3 regions of the Paenibacillus sp. W2I17 genome follow, and region 2 is predicted to be linked to each of the others. Evidence: riboswitches for the same ligand, from Rfam matches in the RefSeq annotation. Region 2 holds a riboswitch; each other region holds the start of a gene.
What was found. A riboswitch is a leader RNA that binds a small molecule or an ion and turns the genes downstream of it on or off. The one in region 2 is predicted to bind S-adenosylmethionine.

Region 1 (4,738 bases), 280 kb from region 2:
AATGGGATTAAGAGTCTATCTGACGGCACACTACTATATTATAATATCTACAAAAAAACAATAACGCTTAAAGGCTATAACAGCACGGGGCAGCTAAAGTGGACAAAACAACTTCCTTATAAGGAATATTCAACAGAGCTTTTTGCATTGAAAGATCGGTTTGTATTTGTGGATTATAAAAATAAGCGAATCAAGCTATATTCATCTTCAGGTAAATTAATTGCTGAGAAGGCATATCTGCCAGTATCATATCCCAATATGGCTTTGGATGGCACAAGTTTGATGTTTAAATCTGAAAAGAATGACGAAGATGAACTAGAACTAATTATTATGGACACAAGCAACCTGAACGTTTTGTACACCTACAAAAATGACGAATTTGATCTTAATGATGAACGTCTATTTCTCAATAACACAACGGGTCTGTACATCCTAAGCGACGAAGGTCGTACCTTAGTTAGCACTCAGTTAATTAAATAGCATAATCAGAAGCATCAGAAGAGGAATATCATCATGTTGATGTTAACGCTAAATCACACTAAAAAAAGCCCTCATCAATCCAGTTAATGGATCGTGAGGGCTTCTTCATATTTAGTTGTATCTCTAGCGGGTACAACCCTACATCAAGTCTTTTATTTCCGCCATTTCTTCGCAAGTGCACCAATCTGATGTGGCGTAGTACGGCAGCAGCCGCCAATAATTTGCGCGCCCGCAGCAACCCACTGTTCCGAAGCATCACTCATGCTGCCACATGTACCCTGTCCGCTCCACGTCTTCGTTGCCGCATCGTATACTTCTCCCGAGTTCGGATACACAATAACAGGTTTATCGCTGGTACGGCTCAAAATACCCACTGCTTCCGTCACCACTTCCATGGGAGCACAGTTCAGGCCAATCGCCGCAATCTGCGGATCGGAGCCAAACTTCTGTGCACATACCTCAAGCGGTGTGCCCTCGCTGATGCTTGTCCCGTCTTTTAAAGAAAAAGATAACCAGGCATACGCATGAGGAAACTCCTTCAGTAAATCAACCAGCACCTGTGCTTCCTGCAAGGAAGGAATCGTCTCAAACGCCAGAATATCTGCACCCGCTTCAAGTAGCGCCACCATACGCGGACGATGAAATGCGACAAGCGTCTCATCCGACACGCCGTAATGTCCCACATACTCTGAACCATCCGCCAGATAGGCGCCATACGGTCCAACGGACCCGGCAATAATTGGACGTGGACGAAGACGATCTCCTTCGCGATCTACTGTACGATCTGTTATATTCTCCTCGTTCTCCACGTTCTGGGAAAGTACCGAAGGAGCTCCTACAAGCTGACCTGTCGAGCTTTCTCTCCCTACTAAATCACTCTGCACTTCTGTCCACACGTCATCTCTCGCCTTTGCAGCCAACTCCACCGTCTTGCGGATCAGCTCCAATGCTGCCTGTTCATCAATCCCTCTCTTGCTGAAGCCATCCACCGTCGCCTGATAACTGGATGTAATCGCACAATCGGCTCCTGCTCGAAAATAATCTGCATGGACCTGAACGATAACATCCGGATTCTCAAGCAACACACGAGCCGACCAGAGCGGATCATCCAGATTACATCCATGCTGTTCGAGTTCCGTTGCCAGCGCTCCATCCAGAATCATGACCGGATGTTCACGCAGGATCTGTTCTATGGAGTTAGTCTGTTGTGCTTGCGTCATGTACTTGTCCTCTTTTCTTATTCACACGTTCTGTCAGATAATAAGCAGCGTAACATACTGCGATAAACGGAACCCCACAATACAGCGCAATTCGCTGTGTCGGGTCAAAGGCAATACCTATGCATGAAGCCAGGCATAATATAAATGAAACAATCGGTACCACCGGATAGAATGGTGTGCGGTAGACCAGATCTTTGACCGCATGTCCTTCCCGGATATATTGTCTGCGGAACATGTATTGGGAAGCACTGATACTCATCCATACCGCAACGACAGCCAGACCCGAAATGGAAACCAGCGTAATATACACCGTACCTGGCGCAATAATACTGGACAGCAATGCCAACGCACCACCCACCATACTAATCAGAAGTGCATTCAGCGGCACCCCGCTTTTGGTCAATTTGGCAAACCACGGAGAGATCGTTCTTTTGTCAGCCAGAGACCAGAGCATACGTGAAGATGCATATAGGCCTGAATTGGCAGCAGAGAGAATCGCCGTCAGAATAACAAAGTTCATAATGTCTGCTGCATAGGGTACACCCACCCGTTCCATTACCGCTACAAACGGACTTTCCAGTACACTGGCATCCGACATGGGCAGCAAGGCCGACAAGATAATAATCGTTCCGATGAAGAAAATAACCAAACGCCACAGCGTTGTATGAATAGCCTTCGGTATCGTCTTTTCCGGGTTCTCCGTCTCACCGGCGGCAATGCCGATTAACTCGGTGCCTGAGAAGGCAAAGTTTACAGCAAGCATGGTCATCAATATCGCTGTAGCCCCATGAGGGAACCACCCGGATGCGGTAATATTCGATAGAAATGGAGCCGGTTCCGAATCCGCCATGGGAATGATACCAAACATGGCTGCGCCACCGATGATAATGAAGATTACGATAGTAACTACTTTTACAGATGAGAACCAGAACTCGGATTCCGCAAATAATTTCACCGTTAATGCATTAAACAGAAAGATCATCAGTGCAAAGAGGGCGCTCCATATCCATACGTTCACCGATGGGAACCAGCGCTGCATCAGCAATCCGGCGGCTGTGAATTCGGAGCCAAGCGCAACAGTCCAGGTTAACCAGTATAACCAAGCCACCGTGTAGCCTGTTGCCGGTCCGATATATTTGGCTGCATAACTATGAAATGCTCCCGTCTCTGGCATATGAACAGACAGTTCACCAAGACAGAGCATCACCAGATATACAACAATGGCTCCGATCAGATAGGACAGAATGGTTCCCAGTGGTCCCGCTTGCTGAATGGTGTAACCTGAACTGAGGAATAATCCCGTTCCAATGACTCCTCCGAGAGAGAGCATGACCACATGCCGTGCCTGCATTTTCCGCTGGAAATGCCCTTTGTCGTTGTTGTTCTCCATACCTGCTGCTCCCCTACTTCTTCATCCAGAAAAAACAAAAAAGACCCACTCTGCCTAAAGAGTGCGCCGTTACTGACAAATAAAAACAAACGCTCCTATCTATCAGGCTTTCACCCGCTGGAATTAGCACAGTATCCTTCAGATCTGTTGCTGAGGTTTCTAAGGGCCAGTCCCTCCACCTCTCTGGATAAGAAAATGATTTTTTACTAATATAGCGATCTATCATGAATGTGTCAACATTTAAATCATAAATGACACACCTCGCTATTCGGTGGAAGATCCCGGATTGGTAATGGTCATCTTCACATCGTACGTGATTGGCACGGTACTAAAAATGTTGTCCCAGTCATCTTTGACTTTCTTCCATGTTTTGGGTTCTTTGATACGCAAGCTATCCCGAAAATCCGCAACATCTACTTTATAGGTATGCTGAAGTTTGTATAACACCTGTCGAATCTGTTGTTCGGCCAGTTCAGAAAATTCTTTTTCTAGTTCTCTAAGATAATCCCCTTTTTCCTCTCTTTCGGGAGAACGCCAATCTTCCATCAACCAGCCTTCGGATTCGACCTTTACATGGAATGAAATGTCATTACCAACCACCTTGGGAATTACTTTTGTTTTCTTCTTCTTCATTTCGTATACAACGGTGAATCCCGCTTTGTTGTAAGTCTTCAAGACGCCTCCTTTTTCTTTAGGCTTGATCCACGATAAACCTTCCAGATCCGTTTGACTTAGTTCTCCAATAAACTTAGTTGTTTTTCCATCGAATATGCTGCCACCTGAGAACTTGCCCTCTCCATTGGAGTACAGTACATTCTGGAGCAAGAAACTGGAACCAGATTGCATTTGGGCATCTAATTTGGAGAGCAAAACGGGATCCAGGATTTTGTTGGACAAGTACGAATTACCGGTAATACCTGTTAGATAAAATGCTGGAATCCGGGAGGGATCATCTGAAGTCAGGACATCCACGGCACGATGATGACTTATCAGTACCAGACAATTTGGACGAATATCGTTATCCCGAAGTACAAAATCAAGCAGCTGGTCCAGACCATACTTTTTGGCAATATCCTTGGAGACAACGATAACCTTCAGATGATGTCCGATAAGTGGACGATCTCGCCTTAGTGCAAACTGACGAAAGATTTGCAGCAAGGAATCTCCAGTAAGCTGTTCATTGGAATAGGACGTCTTTCCAGAAGCAGGTGAACCGGATTGTCCGCTCTGTTTACTGTTGGAACTGCCCGGAGCAATCTGCACGGTAGCCGTTATATAATTATTCTTTGGATACGTTCCTCCCTGAGCAGCGATGTCCTTCTCAAATTCTGTTTCTTTAGCGATATCGATCCCGAGACCAACATAGACACTTAGTTCCTCGATCTCCCTACTGCTCCAGCATCCGGATATTAACAGAAGGACCGACAAAGCAAAGGCTACACGTAAAAGCATAAAAAAACGAATCATGCATGTTTGCCTCCTTTTTTGCGAATCAGACTTGTAATCAGCAGCAACAAAGGTAAAGTGGCAAATAAAATCACGGATGAGTTGCCCAACATATCACCCAGTGCAAAGGTTTCGTCCACGGTTTTCGGCATCAATGCCGTTAGATATATCAATGGCAGAAGGGCGTACATAATGACCTTGA
Region 2 (4,738 bases):
TGGAACCGTTAGTGAAGAGCAGAATATTCTTGGCATTCCAAGCTTTGTGGCGTATTCAGATGGCCGCGAACTCGTACGGTATGTGAACAAGCTGCGCAAGTCGAGAGAAGAGATCGAGCAGTTCCTGGATCGCGCAGTTGAGGTGTACAACACGATCCATAAATGATGTTATATAAGTTCAACTAATGAATATTTACACAGACACACAGACACTCCGACGACAGAATAACCTTTTGATCGCTGTTATCCCCAGATTTCTTTGATCCCTTTTATAAAGGGGAAATCCGGGGATAAAGGCGAAGCATATGCTTCCGATGCAGCTTTCTTTCAGAAAGCTTTTAGCTCCGCTTCTTCAGGCTATTTCTGTCCTCTCCGTTATTGTGTAAATGTTTCATTGAACTTATATAAAAGTATGACAGGTTCATGTTGTAAAAGGGTATAATAAAAAGAACGCCATTTCTCTTGAAATAGGGAAATGGCGTTTGTGTGTTCAGGATTCTGTTTAAGACACAATTCAACTGGCATATCCCTCAATTACATAACTCCAATGACCTACGGGTCATTATTTCACCAGACGTTAACATTTTGTCACAAAGCGCGACGTCAATGAACATTTTATCCGGTATAATGAATTTAGTTGTGAAATAAGTGTCAAAGTACCGAAACAAGCGAAGAATATTCTTCGCCATCTTAAACCAACAGCGGGTGAGAAAAAATTGAAACACTTAACTTTGTTTAAATGGTTAACCGTATTAACCTGTCTTGTCATGTTTCTGGCCACTTTTGGTGGAGGCATCGTAACCAAAACGGAATCAGGCCTTGGCTGCGGAACAGAATGGCCTTTATGTAACGGAAAACTCGTTCCGGCACATACTGTGGCTTCACTTATTGAATATTCCCATCGCGCTGTAAGTGCACTGGCTGGACTGTTGTCCATTGCCTCGTTTGTCGCTTTTCTGCGGTTTGGCAAGTCACGCCGTGACCTGCAATTGTTTTCTTTCTTAACTCTGGTATTTGTTATCGTCCAGGGAATCATGGGGGCATTTGCAGTTGTCTTCTCCCAATCTTCAGCAGTCATGGCACTGCATTTTGGCTTTGCACTGATTGCTTTTGCCAGTTCTCTAATGATGGCGCTGGGCATAAGGCAAGAGGCCAAAGATGGCGGATTGGAGCGACTGAATAAATACCCTCGGGTTAGCAAAAAATTCAGGAATCTGGTCTGGTTCTCCACCATTTACACATATCTCGTGGTATACACGGGTGCATTTGTGAGTCACACGGATTCTGCCGGCGGATGTTCCGGATTTCCGCTCTGTAACGGTCAGATTATTCCTGAGCTTTCGGGTGGGGTAGCAGTTGCTTTTGCTCACCGTGCAGCAGCTGCGTCGCTCGTGATTGTTATTGCAATCCTGGGTCACTTCGCTTACCGTAATCATCCGGACAACAAGGAAATGCGTACTCTGGGTGTGGTATCCGTTGTTCTTATTCTGATGCAAGTAGTCATTGGTATTTTCATGATGGTGACAATGAACCGTCCGGAAGTATACATGTTCGTAGCTCTTGCACATATGCTGGATATCGCCATATTGTTCGGAGTCTTAACGTATATGAGTTTCCTGGTGTACAAGCTGTATCGCCCGGTTAATCGTTTTTAAATATGAAAGTCCACCATCCAGTGATGTACATCATTGGACAGGTGGACTTTGTTTGATGTCAGGGGGATCAGGGCAACCTATGGCAAGCGGCAATTACACGGAATGGATGATGTGTTACGTTTACGGTGATGAATTCTTGTTGATTTGGAAAAGAGGAGGTTAGATATGCTGCGAACGTTGTTGGGGGAAAAGCCACGTATAAACGAAGGTAAATTGAAGGCAGCGATGGACGCCATGGCGCATACGCTTGAGTTATTTCAGCGACAAATGCATGTGGACCATGATCCCACGCATGATTATCGGAAACTGTATGTGTGGACCCAGGGACTCATCTCCTCACTGGATGAACTGGAGCAAAGCTGTTTCGCTGCTGCTCATTTTCGCAAAAAGGTCGTTGCAGGTTCAACGGATGAGATGACGCCGACTGAAAAAGCCGAGTATGCACGGTATGTGTATTTCTACAAAGATGGCTTTATCCGCTGCTTTGCCATTCTGGATAAAGTGGGCACGGTATTAAATGAAATATTCCAGTTGAATACTTCAAATACCAAAGCGCATTTTTCTTATTTTACGGTGTTAAGGCAGTTCGACTATGCGAGGGAGCATCATGATCTTGCATTGCAATTAATACAGATCAAGGACTCTTATCGTGAACCGATGAGCAAGCTGCGCAAACGACGTAATATGGAAATTCACTACATGAACTCAGAAATGCACGATGACCTGTGGCAGTTACACCAGACCTTGCAAGGTAAAGTGAAATTGGAGGATCTGAATCAGCATGTGCAGGAAATGCGTCAGGGCGTAGATATGGTCTGTGAAACGTTAACAGCCTCTTATAGTTATATCAACAAAATATGGAAAAGAAATAATTCCCTTTGACAAATCGGAATACTTGGAATATACTGAGTTTCAATCGAATGTTAAACGGATATAACTGATATTTCGCAAGTTACGTTCACATTATAAAGCATAAACTACATGAACTTATAAAATCCTACAACAACATATTTCTTATCGAGAGCGGCGGAGGGACAGGCCCGATGAAGCCCGGCAACCGATTTGTAACGACATGATACATGTATCATTCGTTATAGATGTTAGGTGCTAATTCCTACAAAATGGTGCAAGACACGATTTTGGCAGATGAGAAGGTATATTCTTTCACGTGAAGAGCCCTCTTTGTATCTGCATAGGGCTCTTTTTTTGTACTTTAGGGGGAGTTTTCCTTTAGATCGGGTAAAGATACATGTAGGTGGTTGGAAAGGGGCAAGTGCGATTGATTGAATTAAAAGGTTTAACGAAAACGTACGGCAAAGGGGCAAAGTCTACAAGAGCGTTATCCGAGCTGAATTTGAGCATCCAAAAGGGTGAAATCTACGGAGTGATTGGCCATTCCGGAGCGGGCAAAAGCACATTGATTCGCTGTATTAATTTGCTGGAACGGCCTACGGAGGGTGAGGTATGGGTTGACGGAATCAACCTGACTGAACTGAGCAAAACCGAATTGCAGCAACAGAGACGCAAAATCGGGATGATTTTTCAACACTTTAATCTGTTATCCTCGGCAACGGTATATGACAATGTAGCTTTTCCACTAAAACTTGTGAATACACCCAAGGAAGCCATTGATCGCAAAGTGAAGGAAATGCTCAATCTGGTTGGTCTGGAGCACCATAGCAACAAATATCCGGCTCAATTATCGGGTGGACAGAAACAACGTGTAGGGATTGCGAGAGCACTTGCGAGTGATCCGAATGTACTTCTCTGTGATGAGGCTACTTCAGCACTTGATCCGCAGACGACAAATTCAATCCTGAAGTTATTGCTCGACATTAACGAAAAGTACAACCTTACGATTGTGCTGATTACACATGAGATGCATGTCATTCAGAACATCTGTGACAAGGTGGCTGTTATTCATCAAGGCGGCATTGTGGAACAAGGACCTGTAACAGAAGTGTTCCTGAAGCCGCAACATGCGATTACGCGGGACTTCATGATGCGTGACCATGAAGCTGGACTTGCCCTGGAAGAGACGGCTCTGGCGAATGCAGGCGTTGAATTGCAGGCAGGTGCTGCTTCCAAACTTGTGAAGATATCTTTTCTGGGTAACAAAACGTATGAAGCGATTTTGTCCAGAACGGTACGTAAGACAGGCGTGGATTTTGCCATCCTGCAAGGAACAATCTCTACGATTAAACAGGTTCCTTATGGACAGCTGACCGTTCGGTTCGAGGGTGATTCCATTGCGATTGATCGGACGATATCAGAATTAACCGCAGAGGGACTTGATGTGGAGGTGCTTCGCTAGATGGATTTTTCAACAGTTCGCTGGGAAGAGGTTGGTAAAGCCTCCATTGAGACACTGCAAATTTTGGGTGTATCAGGCTTGTTTACCGTTATCTTAGGTTTACCGCTCGGAGTTCTGCTGTTCATGACGGCTAGATCTGCTTCGATCAAGTCACGGGCAGTGTACACGATACTATCTCTGATTGTTAATATTTTGCGCTCAGTCCCATTTATCATATTGATTGTTGCTCTTATTCCATTCACTCGTATACTCGTCGGTACAGCTACAGGAGTATTAGGCGTTATACCACCTTTAGTTATTTCAGCAGCTCCTTACTTTGCTCGATTGGTGGAGACGACGTTGCGAGAAGTTGATCGGGGTGTCATTGAGGCTGCACAGGCGATGGGCGCATCGACCAGACAGATTGTAAGACGGGTGTTACTGCCTGAGGCACTGCCTGGACTGCTTGCAGGTATAACGATCACCATCGTTACGCTTGTCTCCTATACGGCGATGGCGGGCATGGTTGGTGGTGGAGGTCTGGGAACACTGGCGATCAACTATGGATACTTCCGTTATCAGAATGAAATCATGATTATATCCGTAGTGTCGATGATCATTCTTGTGCAAATTCTCCAGATGGCTGGAGATCGCTTGGTTACATTTTTCACCAGGAAATAACACATAGATAACATGATGGATATGCAATAATGCGGACGCCACATGAAAAAATAATTAGAGAAGGGGTTTTACACATGAAAAAATGGTCTTTCGCTCTACTTAGCCTTAT
Region 3 (4,738 bases), 3.2 Mb from region 2:
GGGTTGGAGCGTTCAACGACATTCCCGCTGGACTGGGTATACACGGCGCTGAAGGAAGAAGAGTATGAGAGTTGGTTATACAAGCAGAGAGAGCAGAAGTATAAGCAGGAACTTGATAAGTTCACCACGCGCAAGCAAGTGCTTGAAGGCATGAAGAAAGGGTATACGTTAGAGGAGATTGTTAATCGATCCGGATTATCCCGACGCGAGTTGGTTGAGCTGTTAGAGGCACTGGATCACGAAGGTTATGACACCGATTGTCTTCTTGATGTGGAGCTGGCAGTGATGCCAGAGAACGAACAAGAGGCCGTATGGAGTGCGTATGAGGAGCTGGGAGATACGTTCCTGAAGCCAGTATTACATAAGGTGTATGGAGGAGAGAAACCCGATGGAGGAAGTCTGGAGCAGGTCTATGAAAGACTGCGCATGATTCGAATCCGTTTTCGTCGGCACGCAGAGACAGAGAAGAATGTTGGTTAATGATCAGAAATGAAAAAAGACGAGGCGTTTCTCCCGGAGGAACGCTTCGTCTTTGTTATTTCATACGAGTTCATACCCAGTCTTTCTTGCGGAAAATGAAGAACATGCTCAGGCCCAGAGTAACCATCAGGCCAATCACAACAAAATAGCTGTATTTCCAATTAAGCTCTGGCATATTCGTAAAGTTCATGCCGTATATACCGGTAATGACCGTCAGCGGCATGAAGACCGTGGTGATGGCGGTAAATACACGCATGATCTCATTCGCCCGGTTTGCAATACTGGATTGGTAGGCTTCTCGCAAGTTGCCCATCAGGTCGCGATAAGTCTCAAAGGTTTCAGATATTTTTACAGCATTCTCATAGATGTCACTGAAATACTTTTGCAGTTGATCATCGATGAGACGCAGATCTTTTTTGTTCAGGGTGTTAATGACCTCTTTCTGAGGTCCAAGCACTTTTTTCAGCCACAGAATCTCACTGCGCAGCCCGATAATTTCATTCAGATGTGACTTTTTGGTGTGCATCAGAATGTCTTCCTCAAGCTTCTCGATCCGTGCTTCAATTCGGTCACCTACGGTGAAATAATTATCAACAATCAAGTCAACCAGCAAATACAGCAGACGATCCGGTGTACTGATTTCCTGTTCCCACAGGATTGGTTTCAGTGTGCGCAATTCGCTGACCTTTTGCTTGGTAACACTAATAATGAAATGTCTGCCGAGGAATAAGTTGACCGCACGTAGAAATATCTCTTCATCATCGAAACGGATGCTATTAATCACAATAAAATAATGGTTCTCATAAATTTCAATCTTCGGACGTTGTTCTTCGTCACTGAGACAGTCTTCCACAGCCAGATCATGCATCAAGAACAGCGGCTGAAGTACCGCCAAATCGTCTACGTCTGCATCAATCCAGTAAAATCCTTCCGCTGGTGGAGTCAGCGCCTGCTGAATGTCGTCCACCGGAATAAATACACCGTTGTTTACCAACCGGATTTTCATCGTTAATCTACTCCTTCTGCACCCGCCAACTTGGCGGATATTATCATTATGGGCGCAAAAAGAACAAATCAGCCGGTCGGCAGCGGAGCCTGGAGATCAGGGCTGCGTTCACTATATAATCAAACGGAAGTCACGTCCCGCTGCCGGCATGCTGATGTCAATTCTCTATGCAGTTTGTCGGAATTCGGCTGCCAGTCAGGCCTCGGGTCGCCATCCATTTAATATGTCACCTCTCACATAAGGGTTTATAACACCTTGTTTAGTATACCGCTGGTACAAGGTGCTTTCAAGCGCAAAAATGTGTCTATTTCGCGCCCTGAGGCAGTGTATGACAATGGATGATGAACGGTTCCGATCTGGGAAGCACACATCGAACTGCATCTTGACGTGAGGGCATTAATGTAATAAAGTAGACGGTGAACCATATTTAATTACAATCTAATACAGCGAAATCTTATCAAGAGTAGGTGGAGGGACTGGCCCGATGAAACCCGGCAACCGGCGGTATACCGCACGGTGCTAATTCTTGCAGCGACTAAGTGTCAAGTGGCACTGTTGTAACTGAGAGATGAGAGAGGCGCATATCTTTTTTACATATGACCTTTCTCGAAATCCGAGGAAGGTCTTTGTTATATGCCCCGACTTCTCAGCAGTGATTTTCGCTAAGGAACTTGAGGTTGTTTGTAACGTTGGATGAAAGAGCAATTCAATGTTTTTACAAGCTCAAGGCAGTCTATAACTGTATTGATGTGAAGACATCAAGCCAGGGGTGGCTGCATCTATCTATGCACAAGGAGGAGTTAGACTTACTATGCCAATCAAAATACCCGATACTCTGCCAGCAAAAGAAGTACTTGAAGGAGAGAATATCTTCGTCATGGATGAAACTTCTGCATATCAGCAGGATATTCGTCCACTCCGTATCGCTATATTAAACCTGATGCCCACAAAGGAAACGACCGAAACACAATTGCTTCGTCTGGTGGGAAACACGCCTATTCAGGTGGATGTCGTTCTCGTACATCCCAAATCCCATACGTCGAAGAATACGTCTCAGGAGTATCTGGATCTGTTCTATAAAACCTTCGATGAGATTGAGCACCGCCGTTTCGATGGAATGATCATTACGGGTGCCCCGGTGGAACAGATGGATTTCGAAGACGTGAACTATTGGAATGAAATCCAGGAAATCTTCGAATGGACCAAAACCAATGTGACTTCAACACTCCACATATGTTGGGCTTCCCAGGCAGGTTTATACCATCATTTTGACGTGCCCAAGGTTGCACTGGATGAAAAGTGTTTTGGCGTTTTCCCACATACCATTAATAAACCTCATGTTCCGTTGTTGCGTGGATTCGATGAAGTATTCAACGTTCCACATTCCCGTCATACGGAAGTGAGACGCGAAGATATTGAAAAGAATGAGAATTTAGAGATTTTGGCTGAATCCGAGGAAGCGGGTATCTTCCTGGTTGCTACCAAAGACGGCAAACAGATTTTTGCCACAGGACATGCCGAGTATGACCCGTTCTCATTAAAGTGGGAGTATGACCGGGATGCAGCCAAAGGGTTGGATATCGCATTGCCTAGACATTATTATCCGAATGACGACCCTTCCCGTGTGCCACCGGCTACTTGGCGCGCTCATGCCAACTTATTATTCTCTAACTGGCTCAATTACTATGTGTATCAAGAAACACCTTACGATATTGGCCCGCAAATCTAATCGAGATTACAGGAGGATGCAGCAATGGAAGACAACAACAAGTTGAAAATCGAAAGCCGCTTAGCACAAATTGGGTCCATCAATGAACCGGTAACAGGCGCCATTAACTTTCCGATCTATCAATCCACTGCGTTTCGCCACCCGAAGCTTGGACAAAGCACTGGGTTTGATTATATCCGTACGACTAATCCAACCCGTAAAGTATTGGAAGAAGCCGCCGCAGCGCTGGAGTCCGGTGATGCAGGGTTTGCCTGTAGCTCGGGAATGGCCGCGCTGCAAACGATCTTTGCCATGTTTGGTCAAGGGGATCATCTGATTGTGTCGCTGGATCTGTATGGTGGAACCTATCGTCTGCTGGAACGTATTCTGTCCCGTTTCGGCGTAACTGCAAGTTATGTGGACACGAATGACCTTGCAGCACTGGAGAAGGTTCGTCAGCCGAATACCAAAGCTGTATTTATTGAGACACCAACCAATCCACTGATGATGATCACCGATGTGGAAGCCGTGGCTTCCTGGGCGAAAAGTTACAACTTGTTGACCATTGTTGACAACACGTTGTTGACTCCATTTTTCCAACGTCCGATTGAACTGGGTGCCGATATCATCATTCATAGCGCTACCAAATATCTGGGTGGACACAATGATGTGTTGGCCGGACTAATCATTACCAAAGGTGAGGCGTTATCTGCAGAGATGGCGTTCCTGCATAATTCCATTGGAGCGGTATTATCTCCAAGTGACTCCTACCAGTTGATGAAAGGTATGAAAACGCTGGCTCTTCGTATGGAGCGTCATGAGCACAATGCACTTACTATTGCTAAATACTTGCTTGAGCACCCAGCGGTGGTTGAAGTGTATCATCCAGGCCTATCCGATCATCCGGGCTATGAGATACAGAACAAACAATCCACGGGTAATACAGGTATCTTCTCTTTCAAAGTGAAGGATGCACGTTATGTTGAACCGTTGCTGCGTCATATCAAACTCATTGCTTTTGCCGAAAGTCTCGGCGGAGTTGAATCACTCATGACTTATCCGGCAGTCCAGACTCATGCGGATATTCCGCTTGAAATTCGTGACGCCGTAGGTGTGGATGACCGTCTGCTCCGGTTCTCCGTGGGCATTGAACATGCGGATGATCTGATTGCAGATCTCGGCAATGCTCTGACAGCTGCACAGCAGGAAGTGGAAGGAGGCGTGCACTCATGAGTGAGTCCAACAATAAGCCCAATTCCCAGTTGAAATTTGATACCAAATTGCTCCATTTTGGCGATGAGATTGACAAAACCACTGGAGCCTCCAGTGTACCGATCTATCAAGCATCAACCTTCCATCATTTTGATATCTTCAATCCGCCTCAGCATGATTACAGTCGTTCGGGTAATCCGACACGTCAGGCTTTGGAAGATTACATCACATTGCTGGAAGGCGGTGCACGAGGCTTTGCCTATTCTTCGGGGATGGCTGCGATATCAAGCGTGTTCATGATGTTCTCCGCAGGGGATCACATGATTGTAACG

Region 1: it holds a riboswitch for S-adenosylmethionine, as region 2 does, so the genes downstream of both, mmuP (S-methylmethionine permease) here and QF041_RS26045 (methionine ABC transporter ATP-binding protein) in region 2, are expected to answer to the same signal.
Region 3: it holds a riboswitch for S-adenosylmethionine, as region 2 does, so the genes downstream of both, metA (homoserine O-acetyltransferase MetA) here and QF041_RS26045 (methionine ABC transporter ATP-binding protein) in region 2, are expected to answer to the same signal.

Annotation. Positions count from the first base shown of each region.
Region 1 covers NZ_JAUSXM010000001.1:5,536,848-5,541,585, reverse strand. The annotation lists gene QF041_RS24665 (outer membrane protein assembly factor BamB family protein) at 1-480, shown strand, start outside; gene mmuM (homocysteine S-methyltransferase) at 633-1,700, opposite strand; gene mmuP (S-methylmethionine permease) at 1,678-3,090, opposite strand; SAM riboswitch class I at 3,183-3,284, opposite strand; gene QF041_RS24650 (Ger(x)C family spore germination protein) at 3,355-4,557, opposite strand; gene QF041_RS24645 (GerAB/ArcD/ProY family transporter) at 4,554-4,738, opposite strand, start outside.
Region 2 covers NZ_JAUSXM010000001.1:5,818,533-5,823,270, forward strand. The annotation lists gene QF041_RS26030 (thioredoxin family protein) at 1-166, shown strand, start outside; gene QF041_RS26035 (COX15/CtaA family protein) at 717-1,655, shown strand; gene QF041_RS26040 (Cthe_2314 family HEPN domain-containing protein) at 1,821-2,537, shown strand; SAM riboswitch class I at 2,667-2,808, shown strand; gene QF041_RS26045 (methionine ABC transporter ATP-binding protein) at 2,935-3,969, shown strand; gene QF041_RS26050 (methionine ABC transporter permease) at 3,970-4,629, shown strand; gene QF041_RS26055 (MetQ/NlpA family ABC transporter substrate-binding protein) at 4,704-4,738, shown strand, end outside.
Region 3 covers NZ_JAUSXM010000001.1:2,655,404-2,660,141, reverse strand. The annotation lists gene QF041_RS11595 (HRDC domain-containing protein) at 1-480, shown strand, start outside; gene corA (magnesium/cobalt transporter CorA) at 551-1,486, opposite strand; SAM riboswitch class I at 1,938-2,061, shown strand; gene metA (homoserine O-acetyltransferase MetA) at 2,298-3,215, shown strand; gene QF041_RS11580 (PLP-dependent transferase) at 3,240-4,427, shown strand; gene QF041_RS11575 (trans-sulfuration enzyme family protein) at 4,424-4,738, shown strand, end outside.